DNA from 3 places in the Pseudarthrobacter sp. CC12 genome. Region 1 is predicted to be linked to each of the others. Evidence: riboswitches for the same ligand, from Rfam matches in the RefSeq annotation. Region 1 holds a riboswitch; each other region holds the start of a gene.
What was found. Region 1 has a riboswitch for cyclic di-AMP ahead of PV772_RS16460 (C40 family peptidase). Riboswitches for the same ligand answer to the same signal wherever they lie in the genome.
Positions count from the first base shown of each region.

Region 2: another riboswitch for cyclic di-AMP. It lies ahead of PV772_RS09275 (hypothetical protein); the one in region 1 lies ahead of PV772_RS16460 (C40 family peptidase).
Region 3: another riboswitch for cyclic di-AMP. It lies ahead of PV772_RS09605 (M23 family metallopeptidase); the one in region 1 lies ahead of PV772_RS16460 (C40 family peptidase).

Region 1 covers NZ_JARDJH010000026.1:36,769-41,494, forward strand. Annotated here, with positions in the region: gene PV772_RS16440 (molybdopterin molybdotransferase MoeA) at 1-189, opposite strand, end outside; gene PV772_RS16445 (NTP transferase domain-containing protein) at 186-1,193, opposite strand; gene PV772_RS16450 (HNH endonuclease) at 1,249-1,749, opposite strand; gene PV772_RS16455 (NlpC/P60 family protein) at 2,021-2,794, opposite strand; gene PV772_RS16460 (C40 family peptidase) at 2,958-3,632, opposite strand; cyclic di-AMP (ydaO/yuaA leader) riboswitch at 3,703-3,897, opposite strand; gene PV772_RS16465 (M23 family metallopeptidase) at 4,009-4,726, opposite strand, start outside.
Region 2 covers NZ_JARDJH010000009.1:82,070-86,795, forward strand. Annotated here, with positions in the region: gene PV772_RS09270 (glycosyltransferase family 39 protein) at 1-1,902, shown strand, start outside; cyclic di-AMP (ydaO/yuaA leader) riboswitch at 2,102-2,265, shown strand; gene PV772_RS09275 (hypothetical protein) at 2,271-2,960, shown strand; gene PV772_RS09280 (VOC family protein) at 3,136-3,540, opposite strand; gene upp (uracil phosphoribosyltransferase) at 3,644-4,279, opposite strand; gene PV772_RS09290 (phosphatase PAP2 family protein) at 4,292-4,726, opposite strand, start outside.
Region 3 covers NZ_JARDJH010000010.1:27,164-31,889, reverse strand. Annotated here, with positions in the region: gene PV772_RS09625 (cytochrome c oxidase assembly protein) at 1-469, opposite strand, end outside; gene PV772_RS09620 (metalloregulator ArsR/SmtB family transcription factor) at 660-1,076, shown strand; gene PV772_RS09615 (cytochrome c oxidase assembly protein) at 1,116-2,090, shown strand; gene PV772_RS09610 (TlpA disulfide reductase family protein) at 2,133-2,753, opposite strand; cyclic di-AMP (ydaO/yuaA leader) riboswitch at 2,914-3,085, shown strand; gene PV772_RS09605 (M23 family metallopeptidase) at 3,087-3,893, shown strand; gene PV772_RS09600 (DUF305 domain-containing protein) at 3,890-4,570, shown strand; gene PV772_RS09595 (DUF3105 domain-containing protein) at 4,621-4,726, shown strand, end outside.

The DNA.
Region 1 (4,726 bases):
AAGGGCTATCCGCAGGGCAACGGGGCCTGGCGGAATGGGGGTTGCTGCATCGAAGGCAGCCTGCCGGGCTTCCTGCCAGGTGTGCGCTGCCTGGTGATGGTCAGCAGGCGTGTGTTCAGTTTCGCCCCTGCGCGCCTGCGGCTCTGCTCCCGGCGGCGCGTCAGGACCGTGATGGGGTTCTGCGGTCATTCGCCGGGAGTCCCGGCGGCTTCAGCGTCGTAGTCGGCCGCCAGCGAACGGGCCACGGCCAGTGCCGCGTCCATCGATGCCGCATCCATCTCCCTGCCGGGTGCGGCAGCCAGTCCGGCGGCGAAGCCTGCGATGAAGGTAGTCAGCGGTGCGGCGGGCCGCACAACAGAGTGGGCGGCCACGCCTGCAAGCGCCAGCACGGCGTTGATATCCACCTGGACGTCCTCAAGTTTGTACGCCTGGAGGAGCGCCCTGCACCACTCTTCCAGTGTCTCGTCCTGGCTTTTCACGACTTGCCTCCCACGTTGTCTCCGGCTGTGCGCCGGACTTTCCCATGCGTGCTGGTTCCCGGCGGCAACACCCAGCGCGGCAGCATCGTCCCAGGTATCCACATCGGCGGTGGACCCGGCGGGGACTGTGACAAGCTGCACGTCCAGACTAGCAAGGAGCGCCCTGACCGAGCCGTTGACCAGGGCGTTGCGTGAAGCCAAGTCAGCGCAGGACCTTTTTAACCCAGCCGTGCTGTAGAAACCTGCCAACGGCTGGGTCCTGCCGTCCTCGGAACGGGCCACCACCCCACCTGGGCGGACGCCGGGATCGGACTGCAGCAATGCGTCCCGCAGCACTGCCACCGCCTGGGCGGCCAACGGCATGTCGCAGGCCAGCACCAGGGAGTAGGGGGCCCCTCCCCCGTTCCTCGCCAGGGTATCCAGGCCTGCGGCAATCGCAGCCGCCGGACCAGCAAAGGGCGGCTCCTCCCGGCATGCAAGCAGGTTGGCAGGGCGGACCGACAGTGGCAGCGGGTGGCCCTCCCCGGATTCACCCGGCAGGACTCCCGCATCGCCGACAACCACGGTCAGCCGGGCACCGGCCGCCGCGGCAACGGCGCGCTCCAGGAGGGTTTGGCCGTGGAAAACCAACGACTGCTTGGGCACGCCGCCCAGGCGCGATGATCGTCCCCCGGCAAGGATCAGGGCATCAAAAGCCAAGCTGTTCTTGTGCACTTCCCCAGCCTAGCGACCGGCACCCTTTCCGGCGCCGGGAGGCGCCGGGAAACTGTCAGGCAGCGCGCTCCGGCAGCAGGAACGGATCCCATGCGGGGGTCGGCTTCTCCAGTTCCTTGATCTGCCAGATCGTCCCGTGCGGCGGCTCGGGAACAAACCGAAGGGTCCACCCCATCTCGGCGGGAGTGTGGTCGCCCTTGACGTTGTTGCACCGCAGGCAGGCGGCCACCAGGTTCTCCCACGAATCGGCACCTCCACGCGACTTTGGGTGAACGTGGTCGATTGTGTGCGCAGCCTTGCCGCAGTAGGCACATTTGTGACCGTCCCGCCGGAGTACGCCCCTGCGGCTGACGGCCGTTGAGTGGTTGTACCTGGGCCGGATGTAACGGTTGAGGAGGATCACGGACGGGCGGCCCAGGACGTCGGTGGGCCCCACCACCGGGTCGTCCCCTTCGGCCACGACGCTTGCCTTGCCCGTGAGCACAAGCACCAGCGCCCGGCGGAAAGTGATAACCGCCAGCGGTTCATATCCAGCATTCAGAACGAGAGTGCGCATGCACTTACCTCTTCACGGCCGCACCCGTCAGGGGCACGAGGGCCGGCTGCCCTCGGCATGTCCGGGCTATGGATCGACATCACAAGAGTAAACAAAGAAGTGCAGAATCAGGTAATCGCCGCCCCGGAGGCCCCTTCCGTCACCATGCCAGGGAAAAGGCGGGGACGCCGGCGGCAAAGCCCTTAAGCGCAAAGGACCCCCGCCTTGCTGGCGGGGGTCCTCTGGCAAGCAGCACGCGGGCCGGCGTTGGTTAAGGCCGGCACAGGAATGCCTAACGTACGCGGATGGCTACCGGTCCGGAGCCAACATTGGCGCTGAAGACCACGGTGTCGTTGCCATTGAAGCCGCCGTGGACGGCCATGCCGTTACCGGCGTAAACGGCAATGTGGGCCATGCCGCCGCCACCGTCGGCGTAGTACAGCAGGTCGCCGGGCTGGGCCTGGGACATGGGCACGGTGTCACCCAGCGACAGGTAGCCTGCCGGCCAGTCGTGGAAATGGATGCCGACGGCAGCCAGTGCGTTGGTCACCAGCATGGTGCAGTCCTGGTGCACGCCGAGCTGGGCGTATGCGGCGGAAAGGATGGCTGCTCCCTTCCCGCTTGCGGAAACCTGGGCGGCGGGAGCAGCCGGAGCAGCGGCGGTAACAACCTTGACCGTGGCCTTGGCAGCAGCAACAGGCTGCGCCACAGGCGCGGGAGCAGCTTCCTGCACCTGGACCTGGGGCTCGGGCTCGACGACGGGAGCCGGCGTGGTGGTGACAGCAGGCTTCTCGTAGCTGATGGCAATGGTGGAAGCCGCGGAAATCGGGGCGTCGACGGCCGATTCAACTTCGAGCTGGGACGCCGGAGCGGAATCGCGCTTGACGTTGGCGTCGGCAGCGTTCGCTGCGAGCCCGCTGGTCAGGACCAGGCCGGAAGCCGCGGCGATAACAGCAGCCTGGCGGCCCATGCCACCGGCGTTGTCGCTGACAGCTTTGGCAATGATGGCGATCGAGTTGGTTTTGGTGACCTCGGCGCGGTGCCGTGCGGTAGCACGAGTCGTCATGAGTTCTCTCTTTCGTTTTTCCTTCGGACCGCGTGTAGGCAGGCAAAGGGGGCTGGACGCGCCGGCATCTTGGGGGTAAGCCGGCGCATCCCGAACGGGGATCTGGTTTCTAGCGGAAAAGCTGTGGGCAAAGAAATAGCCCTTGGAGCGCTAAGCCCAAGAACTACTTGTTGAGGTGGTAGTACGACGAGGTACCGGTGGCTGCGGGCGAGTGCAGCAGCGTGCCCTGGGAGGGGTTGAGCGCGCTGATCATCATGCCGTTGCCGACGTAGATACCCACGTGCGCGCCGCCGTTCTGGACAACGAGGTCGCCCGCCTGCGGGGTGGAGGTCGGGGTCATGATGTTCCACGCGTTGGTGCGCGGGATGCTGATCCCGGCCTGTGCGTAGACCCACTGGACGAACCCGGAGCAGTCCCAGCCGGTGACCGGGCTGGTGCCGCCCCATACATAGGAGTGGCCGATGCCGGTGTAGGCGATGGCTGCAATGCCGGAGGTTGCGGCGGAGACAGTCTCGGCAGCCTTGGCGGCGGGAGCGGCGTCCTGGCCAGCGGTGGCGGCGCGTTCGGCCGGCGCGGTGGACTGGGGACGTACCGCCTCCACCTTCGGAGCGGCGGTGGTCTTGACGACCGGGCGCTCGAAGGAAACCGTGGCCGTGGGGGCGGCCGTGACGGCCAGTGCCGTCTGTGCCGAGCCGGACTCGGTGGATGCAGAGACACCGGCGGTGGTGTCAGCTGCGTTTGCTGGCAGGCCCATGCTCAGGATCAGGCCCGATGCGGCTGCCACTACGGCAGCCTGGCGGCCTACGGTCCCGGCATTTGCACTCACGGCCTTGGACACGGCGTCCAAGGGGCTGGTGCGAACCGTTTGCGCACGGTGGCGCGCAGAATGATGCCGTGAAGACACGAAGGTAGCCTCTCCCAATGCCTGCGAGGTGAGCTGTCGGATTCGGATGGGAGTCACCCGGCCACGCAGCTTCCTGGGAAGCTGGTGACTTAACCCCAAGGCCTTCTGGAGAGAAGGCCAAAATTGGTTCCCCCGCCCCTGCCAGACGATGAAATGCGAACGGACCTTGAGCGGTGGCAGAGTTAGGCAATCCACTCAAGAGCGTCAACTTCGGAAAAGTTGACGCGAGTTAGACGGTACAGCAGTTTTGTTTCAATGTCACATTCAGGTCACGGCAGGTCGCTGCGATCTGAGAGTGGGCAATCATTCGTTACAGCCAGCCCATGGGGTCGACCACTTCGCCGTTGACCTGCACCTCGAAGTGCAGGTGGCAGCCGGTGGAGGCACCTGTGGTGCCGCTGAGCGCCACGACTTCTCCACGGGAGACCGTCTGGCCCACCTTGACGTTGAAGGACGACAGGTGGTTGTACGTGGTTTCCAGTCCGTTGCCGTGGTCGATGACCACCCGGTTTCCGCCGCCGAACTGGTGCCAGCCTGCGAAGGTAACGGTGCCGGTCGCAGCGGCAAGGACGGACGTCCCGCATTGAGCCACGAAGTCCTGGCCCCGGTGGAAGTCGCCGGAGCCGCCGGTAATCGGGCTCACCCTGTATCCGAACGGTGACGCGGTCACGAGGGAGGCTAGTGGTGCAGCCAGGGTGCCGGCCGACGCCGCCCGCGTGACGGAGCCGGCGGACTGGGCACTCAGGAGCTGCTTGAGCTTCCCGTCCGGGTCGGCCTGGGTCACGACGGCGGAGCGGCTGAAGTCGATCTGGGCACCAATATCGGCGGAAATCTGCGGCTGCGGGCTGACGGAGGAAGCTGCCAGGGGCGCGTTGCCGGACGCATCAGTGGCCATGACCGGGCTGGTGGCCGGCACTGTGACCGTCAGCACCAGTCCGGTGGCAGCCAGGGCGATTCCAGCCTTCTGGCCAATCCCGCTTGCGGCGGCGAACTCCGTTACCTGCCGCAGGGGCCCCCGACGGCGGCGC
Region 2 (4,726 bases), on a different contig from region 1:
TCAGGCTGGGCGAACGCGTTCTATTCCGCCGCGGCCCAGGCGGGATCGCAGGACTGGACTGCCTGGTTCTTCGGTTCCTCGGACGCTGCCAACTCCATCACGGTGGACAAGCCGCCGGCCTCGTTGTGGATCATGGGACTGTCCGTCCGGATCTTCGGATTGAACCCGTGGAGCATCCTGGTCCCGCAAGCGCTGATGGGGGTCGGGGCCGCCTGGCTGCTCCACCTTGCGGTGCGCCGTGCCGCGGCGCAGGCCACGGGTGACCACACCGTCGCCCACCGGGCCGGGTTGCTGGGCGCTGCCGTCCTCGCCCTCACGCCGGTTGCCACGCTGATGTTCAGGTTCAACAACCCTGACGCCCTGCTGGTGCTGCTCATGACTGCCGCCGGGTACGGGATCCTCCGTGCAATCCAGGAGGACCGGCCCCGCTGGCTCCTGCTGGCCGGCGTGTTCCTGGGCTTCGGCTTCCTGGCCAAGCAACTTCAGGTCCTGCTGGTGGTTCCCGGGTTCGCCCTGGCCTACATGGTTGCGGGGCCGGGCAGGCTGGGCCGGCGCCTCCTGCGGCTGGCCGCGGCAGGGGCGGCGTTGGTTGTTTCCGCCGGCTGGTGGCTCGCGGCCGTCGAGCTGACGCCTGCCAGCATGCGGCCCTACATTGGCGGGTCGCAGGACAACTCCATCCTGGAACTCACCCTTGGCTACAACGGATTGGGGCGGCTGACGGGCGACGAAACGGGCAGCGTGGGCGGGGGCAACGGCTGGGGCGTCCCCGGCCTGTTCCGGATGTTCAACAGCGAGTTCGGTGGCCAAATAGCGTGGCTGCTGCCCTCCGCCCTGATCCTTGCGGCGGGCCTGCTGTGGGTGGGCCGACGGGCGCCGCGGACGGATCCGGTGCGTGCGTCGGTGGTGGCCTGGGGCTCGTGGGTCCTGGTGACGGGCCTGGTGTTCAGCTTCATGGCCGGCATCATCCACCCCTACTACGCGGTGGCGCTGGCGCCGGGCATTGCGGCACTTACCGGCCTGGGCGCTGTTCTCCTGTGGCAGCACAGGCAGCAGCTGGCCGCTGCCATCCCGCTCGCGGCGGCGGTGGCAGCGGCAGCCCTGACGGCGTTCTCCCTGCTGGGCACCACCTCGGCCTACGGTCCGTGGCTGCGCTGGCTGGTGCTGGCGGCAGGGCTGGCCGCTTCCGCCGGAGTGGGCCTCAACCGGTTCCTGGGCCGCCGCTCCCTCCAGCGGACGACGGCGGTGCTGGCCGTTGCTGCGTCGCTCGCCGGGCCGCTTGCCTACTCCGTCTCCACGGCATCGGCGGCGCACAGCGGGGCAATCGTCAGCGCAGGCCCCACGTCAGGGTTCGGTACGGGCCCGGGCGGTACGGGCCCGGGCGGAGCGCCCGGCGGCACCGGGGGCAACGGGAACGGATTCGGCCCCAGTGGAACAGGCAGCACAGCCCAAGGCACGCAGGGACAGGGCACGCAGGGACAGGGCTTCCGGCAGCCAGGTACCCAAGGCGGCACAGGGTTTGCCAGGGGCCGCAGTGGAGGGATGGGCGGCCTCTTGGGTGCCCCCACGCCGTCGGCCGGGCTGGTCACCGCGCTCCGGGCGGGGGCCTCAAGCTACACCTGGGCTGCGGCCGTGGTGGGTTCGAACAACGCCGCCGGTTACCAGCTGGCAACCGAACTTCCAGTCATGGCGGTGGGCGGCTTCAACGGCACCGATCCCTCCCCCACGCTGGCGCAGTTCCAGGAGCTGGTGTCCCAGGGAAAGATCCATTTCTTCATCGCGGGCGGGACCATGCGCTCCACCAGCGGCTCGGATGCAGCAACGCAGATCGCTGAGTGGGTGGCCGCCAACTTCCAGTCGCAGAGCATCGGTGGCACCACGGTGTACGCCCTGGCAGGCCAGTAGCGAGGCAGTCCGGCCCGGACCGGAAGTCCCCGGCGGGCTGGACTGCTTCCGTTTAGCCGGTCCTCAGCGCGTGCGGCCGCAAACCGACGCGCGGAATCCGCGACTTCCGTTACCTAAATGTGACTTCTGCTTAATCTTCCTGTACCGTCGATTGGGTGCGGTTTCCGTTCGGGCCGCATATCCCGGGTTGACGCCAAGCTCTGCCGCTTCCCCGGATTCCGATTGAGCAACGGCAGAGGCGGGGGACCCACCGTCCCGGGCAATGACTGCCCTTGGGGTTAAGCCAGTACGTGATTTTCATTCCGTACGGCCGGATGCCCTCATCCGAACCCGACAGCTAACTCCGCAGGTGTGAGAGGCGATCAATCATGTCCAAAAACACGGCAGAATCATGCCTGCAGGCTAAACACAGGGCCAAACCGCAGGCCAAGAAGACCACCCTGGGCCAGCGCGCCGCCGTCCTTGCGGCATCGTGCGCGGTACTGGTGGGGGTAGGCGCGGCCGGACAGGCCACCAGCAGCATGACCCCGGCGTCGTCCACCCAGTCAAACACGGCAGCAGCCGACGCCCAAATGAGCATCGAGAAGAGCGAAATCCGCTCCAACCCGGTGGAGAGCCCCGCTCCCGCAGCCATCAGCGTTGCACCGCAGGCGGCTGAACCGGCTCCGGCAGCAGCGCCCGCGGCTCCCGCACCGGCCCCCGCCCCGGCACCCGCACCGGCCCCCGAGCCTGCACCCGCCGTCGCAGTCAACGATCCCGCCGGCGCCCAGGCATACGCCGCCGGCCAGCTGGCCACATTCGGCTGGGGACCTGACCAGATGCAGTGCCTGCAGACCCTGTGGACCAAGGAATCCGACTGGACCACCACAGCTACCAATCCCAGCAGCGGGGCGTACGGAATCGTCCAGTCCCTCCCCGCCGAGAAGATGGCCAGCTCAGGTGCGGACTACCTCACCAACTACCGGACCCAGATCAACTGGGGCCTGGATTACATCAAGAAGAGCTACCAGTCCCCCTGCGGTGCACTGAACTTCCACCTGGCGCACAACTGGTACTAGGCACCATTTCCCTGCCGCGGCGCGACGAAGCGGCACCTTCAGCTGAGCCTTTCCAGCATTGACGGCCGCCCGACGACGCGTCCCTGGCCCCGCCGTCGTTCGCCCTGGAGTGGGGCCCGGCAGGGAACTACCGCGCAGTGAGGGCCGCATCCCCGGGGATGCGGCCCTCACTGGTTTAAGGTGCAGAGCTTGGCGCCGCGCCTGCCCCGGCGTTCCGCCAGGGTATGCACTGGACAGACCACTTGTTGCCGTCCGGATCGGCGAAGTACACGAAGTGTCCCCAGTCCTGGACGTCCACGTCACTGACGTCCACACCGTTGGTTTTCAGGAAGTCATGCGCCGCGGTGATGTCGCTGACCACCAGTTGCAGGTTTGACCCGGTGCCGGGAGGTGCGTCCGTCAGCCCCTCGCCAATGCAGATGGAGCAGGCCGAACCTGGCGGCGTCAGCTGCACGAAACGGAGGTCGTCCGAGGGCCGCTCATCGTAGTCGGCGTTGAAGCCCACCTTGTTGACGTAGAAGTCCTTGGCGCGGTCAACGTCGGAGACAGGGACAAAGACAAGTTCGAGTTTCCAGTCCATCCGCACAGGCTAGCGGCGGGGCGCCGGTCCGAAAAGGCCCAGCGCAAAAAGAAAGCCGTCTAAGACAGTCCCTCCCCGACAGGTCCCGTCCGGAGGCAGGTGGCTACCCGGCGATGCCGTAGAGGCGGTCGCCGGCATCGCCCAGCCCGGGAACGATGTAGGACTTCTCGTTGAGCTTCTCATCGATGGAGGCCAGGACGATGTGCACGTTTGCGTCGCCCAGTTCCTCCTCCAGCTTGGCCAGGCCCTCCGGAGCCGCCAGCAGGCAGATGCAGGTGACGTCCGAAGCGCCCCGCTTGAACAGGAACTTGATGGCCTCGCGCAGGGTGCCGCCGGTGGCCAGCATGGGGTCAAGGACGAACACCTGGCGGCCGGTCAGGTCCTCGGGGAGGCGCTCGGCGTAGGTGATGATGTCCAGCGTTTCCTCGTCCCGGGCCATGCCCAGGAAGCCTACCTCGGCGGTGGGGACCAGTTTGGTCATGCCCTCCAGCATGCCCAGACCCGCCCGGAGGATGGGGACCACCAGCGGTGTGGGCTTGGTGAACGCCGTACCGATGGTGGTGCTGACAGGCGTTTCGATGGTGACGGGCTCGGTGCGGACCTCCCGCGTGGCTTCGTAGGCCAGCAGCGTCACCAGCTCTTCCGTCAGCTGCCGGAAGACAGGCGACGGCGTGTTCTTGTCCCGCAGGACGGTGAGCTTGTGGGCGACCAGGGGGTGGTCAACAACGAGAGTACGCATCCCCCAAAACTATCATCCGGCGGTGTCCTTGTTGTGGCCTCCGTGGGCGTGCTCATTGCCGCCGTCGCCCCCATGGTGCGCTTCCTCGGCCACCACGTCGCGGACGATTGGACGGTCGAACGACGGCGCCGCACCGGCGTGCTCCCGCCTGCGGACCAGGTGGAACAACCTGTGCGCCAGAATGACCACGCCCACCCACGTAAGGCCGAGCAGCCACCCGGCCATGACATCGGTCAGCCAGTGGTGGCCAAGGAAGACGCGGCTCAGCCCCATGGCGATGATGAACAGCGTGCCGCCCGTGATGGCCGAGACGCGAACCACCGTGGCCTGGAACTGGAGGCAGATCAGGTACACCACCAGGCTGATCACCACGGTGGTATTCAGGGTGTGGCCACTGGGGAATGACGGTGAATCCTCGTATGGGGGCACCGCGTCCGCGTGGTCCGG
Region 3 (4,726 bases), on a different contig from region 1:
TAATGTAGGACGCCAGCTGCGAGGCGAATTGCCGGCTGCCGGAGATCGGTACCCCGGCGATATCGGCGAAGCTGAACACGATGACCGCCACGGCCGACAGCATCCACAGAATGCTCGCCGCACAGGCCAGGTTCATGATGCGCCCAAATGCAGGATGCTCCGGGGCTGGAGTCCCGGAGCTGCTGCCGGCCTGCTTGTTTTTCCGCGTCCGTGACATGGACGGCGGAACAATGAAGGCCGCGAAAACCAGCGCCCCGATGGTGGCCGCCGCAGAGATGTTATGGACCGTCTGAACTATGCCAAAGCCCCACCGGACCAGGGACCCCGGGTCCCGGGTTTCAGCCGGCAACGTCCCCCTGCCATACGCGGTCGCGACAAGGACCGCAGCGATGGCGAGAAGTCCGGCAATGGCCAACCACCAAGGCCTTGGCACTGCTGCCGGCCGCCCGGTTGGAAGCTTCACAGCCACAAGAAATCCTTCGCAGTAGACCTGCCGCACGGCAGGACACCGGGGCACATGCCGTCAGGACCGGCACCAAACCAGATTATCTGTAAGGTTGTTCAGACGATAATTCGGCTGGTTTCTGATCCTGCGTCAGTGGCCAGGCCCGGTCCTGAAGCGAATGTGAAGCATTAGCAGTCGAAGGTAATCTTGATGAATGACCACCTCTCCGATGCCCGCAGCGGCAGCCCGCGGCAGCGACTGTGCCGTCCGGCTGGTGGACGCCGACCGGGTCCGCTCCGTCCGGGACAGGATGCCGCAGGAGTCCGACGTCGCCGATCTTGCCGTGATTTTCGGTCTCCTGGCCGATCCCGGACGCGTACGGATCCTCATCGCCCTGCTCGAGGGGGAGATGTGTGTCTGCGACCTGGCCGCGACAACGGGTCTGAGCGAATCCGGTGTTTCGCACGCCCTGCGCCTGCTGCGCGGGCCCAAGGTCGTCACGGTCCGGCGTTCGGGCCGGATGGCCTACTACTCGCTGGCCGATTCGCACGTCCGTTTACTCCTGGATCTTGGCCTGACCCACGTCGGGCACACGGGCCAGGACCGTCTGCAGTCAGCAGCCAGCAGCTGACACCGATGCGGCGGGGGAAGTGCGCAGGGGGGTTCGGGCATGAACGGTGATTACCGTATCGACGGCCCGGTCTGGCTGCCGACCCTACCCCCGTCATTGGGCGAGTATCTGGCCCCGAACCTGCAGCCCGTTCCGCTCATCCCGGCACTGGCGCTGGCCGCTGCCGTCCTCTACCTGGGCGGGGCCATCACTCTCTGGCGCCGGGGCCGGGCCTGGTCGCCGATACGCACCATCTCGTTCCTGACCGGCTGCGCCGCCATCGTCGTGGTCATGGGCGCCGGGATCGAAGGCTACGGGCTGCGGATGTTCTCCATTTTCATGTTCCAGCAACTGACGCTGATGATGGCCGTTCCGCCGCTGCTGGTTGTCGGCTCACCCGGCACCCTGCTGCTGCGCACGACACCACACAACCGGCTGGGCCGGCCGGTGCTTCAGGCCGCGATCTGGGGCCTGCGCTCCAGATGGGGACGCCTGGCCATCCACCCGGGGTTCATGGTCCCCCTGTTCCTGCTGAGCTTTTACGGCGTGTACTTCTCTGGGCTCGCCGATCTGCTGCTGCCCAGCTGGTACGGGCACGTCGGGCTGGAGTTGCTGTTCCTGCTCGCCGGGATCCTCTTCACCGTGCCGCTGATCTCGGCCGACCCATTGCCCACCCGGCAGACCCATTTTGGGCGGTTGATCGATATTTTCGCGGAAATGCCACTGCATGCCTTTTTTGGGGTGGTCATCATGATGGCTACCGATCCGATGGTCGAATTCTTTGCCGTCCCGCCCGAAAGCTGGAATATCAATCCAATGCAGGACCAGGGAGTTGCCGGCGGGCTGGCATGGTCCTACGGGGAGCTGCCGGGGGTACTGCTGCTGATGTTCATCCTGGTCCGGTGGCAGCGGGACGAAGCCAGCGGGTGGGCCCGGTCAGAACGGGCAGTAGCCAGCGCCGGCGGCGATGCGGACATGGATGCCTACAACCAGTACCTGCAGCAGCTGGCCAACCGGCCCGAACGGCACCGCTGAACCGGCCCGGCCTGCCGCGTCGTTACCTTCCGAACACTTCCCTTACTGTCCGGCAAGCGCCGATACGATGAGCGCCTTCAGGGTCCCTTTCTCGGAGATCCCGAGGATCCTCGCGCTGACCCGGCCCTCCCGGTCCAGGACAAGGGTCGTGGGAACGGCGCGCGGCGGCACATACGTCGTCATGGCCAGCAGGATCCCGCCGTTGCTGTCATCAAAACTTGGATAACCCACCCCGAACGTGCGTTCAAAGGCAGCCGCAGTCGGCGCATCGTCCCGGACGTTCACACCATAGAACAGCACTCCCTGGTCCCGGAATTCATTGTTCAGCGCGACCAGGTCCGGCGCTTCCTTCCGGCAGGGAGCACAGCCCGCGTACCAGAAATTCAGGACCACCACGTTGCCCGCCCAGTCGTCCGAGGAGATGGTTTCCCCGCTGAACAGCGTCCCGGTCAGGGAAACTTTCGAACCGCGCGCGTCGGGACGGTACTCGTTGACTGAACCATCACCTGCGATGTAGTTCTTGTCATCCCCTGCGCGGGACTGCGCGGCGAGCGAATCCTCCTGCGCCCCGCAACCGGACAGGGCCAGCGCCGCAGCACCGAGCCCCAGAACAGCCCGCCGGGGCGGGCACTTGTCATCTCCTGCACGCTTGAACAGATCCACAGTCGTTGATTCTATCCCGCGTAGAAAAGGGAGCGGCGGGCGGCTGCAGGCGACTATCAGGTAAATCACAGGGTTATAACGATTCCAGGACCTGCCTGTAATGTTGATACAGGCATTTGTGTATCAGTGCCTTCGAGGCCGCACGCCCAACCCCGCCCGGGCCTCGAACACGACGAGCTTCACAGGCGGGGGCGGAGAACCCATCTTCCGGCAGCTGCGCTGCCTTGGGGTGAAGCCGGAGCTGAAGACTGCATCGAGCGGTTCGAGTCCCCGGCCGGGCTTGATCCTTGGCCCGAACCCGACAGCTAACTTCGCAGGCGCTGAAAGGACCCCATGCCGTCTTCCCCTGCCCGCGGCCGGCACCGTAGCCCGGTGCGAGCCGATGCCTGGCGCGTCGATTCTGCCGCTCCCCGGCACAGCCGGCGTAGGCCTACCAGCCGGGACTTCGCCGTCCTTCGACGCAACCTTCCGGCAGCGGCCACCATCACCGCAGCAATGCTGGTCGGCGCAGCGATCACTGCGGCCAATGCCGGCACGGGCGCTGACCGGCCCGCTGCGGCAGGCGTGGAACAGGTGGCCGCAATCGAGGTTCCGGCGCAGGCTTCGCCGGGCGCCAGCATCTCCTTCGACCGGTCCCCGGTGGCCACTGTCCCGGCCCCGGCCGTACCCGAGTCCCCGGCGGCCGGGTCTGCCGGGGCTTCGGCGCAGCTGGTCCCCGCGGCAGCTGTTCCCGCCGGCCCTGCGGCTTTGTCGGGGCTCGCCGCACCGTTGGCGAGCATGTCCGTAGCGTCGCCGTTCGGTTTCCGCACCAGTCCGATAACCGGGGGATCCGGGGAGCTTCACACCGGCCTTGACCTGGTGGCGTCCTGCCAGACAGCGGTGTTCGCGGCTGGAGCCGGAACGGTGGTCGAGGCAGGATGGTCCGTGTACGGCGGGGGAAACCGGATCGTGGTCGACCACGGCAACGGCCTGAAAAGCACCTACAACCACCTGGCCTCGATCGAGACGAGCGTCGGCGCACCCGTCGCCGCCGGGCAGCGGCTGGCCGCTGCCGGAACGACGGGCAACTCCACCGGCTGCCACCTGCATTTTGAGGTGCTCTTCAACGGCCAGACCGTTGATCCGCAGGGCTGGCTGTGACCGGGACGAACCTTGGCGCGGGCGCGGCAGGCCGCGCACCACGGCCGGTTCAGCGCCGCGGCCTGCTGTGGGCCGTCTTCGTCACCGTTCTCATCCTCACCGCGCTGGCTTTCTTCGCCATCGGCCGGCTGTCCGGCGCGCCGCAGCAGATCTCAGATGATGGACCGGATGCCGGATTTGCCCGTGACATGCAGGTCCACCACGCCCAGGCCGTGGAGATGGCCCTGATCATCAGGGATACGTCCACCAACGAAGAAATCCGCGCGGTCGCCTATGACATCGCGACCACCCAGCAGCACCAGAAGGGTCAGATGTTCGCCTGGCTGCAGGGATGGGGCCTGTCCCAGGCAGGCACCGCGGCGCCCATGGCCTGGATGCAGGCCGGGACGGGGCAGCACGGGGCATCCCATGACGCCTCTGCTGCCGCGGCACCGCAGACAGAGATGGAGGGCATGGCAACCCCGGAACAGATGCAGGCCCTCCGGGCCGCTTCCGGGACAGAGGCGGACCGGCTTTTCACTGATCTGATGATCCGCCACCACCAGGGCGGGGTGGCGATGGCCACTGCTGCCGTGAATCTCGCCGAGACCGCCCGCGTCCGCGACTTCGCCGCCGGCCTGATGGAAGCGCAAAGCGCTGAAATACTGGCTTTGCAGGATCTGCGCGCCCGACTTTGACCATCCGCAGCCCATTCCGGCCGCACCAGCGACGAAAGCGAGCCCACCTGATGCCCCAGCCCCGGCCCTCCCGCGAGGAACGACAGGCGATCCTGAAGGCCCTGCAGGCAAAACAGCGGGCCACGGCGCGCCGTAAAGCCTGGCTGCTCTACGGTG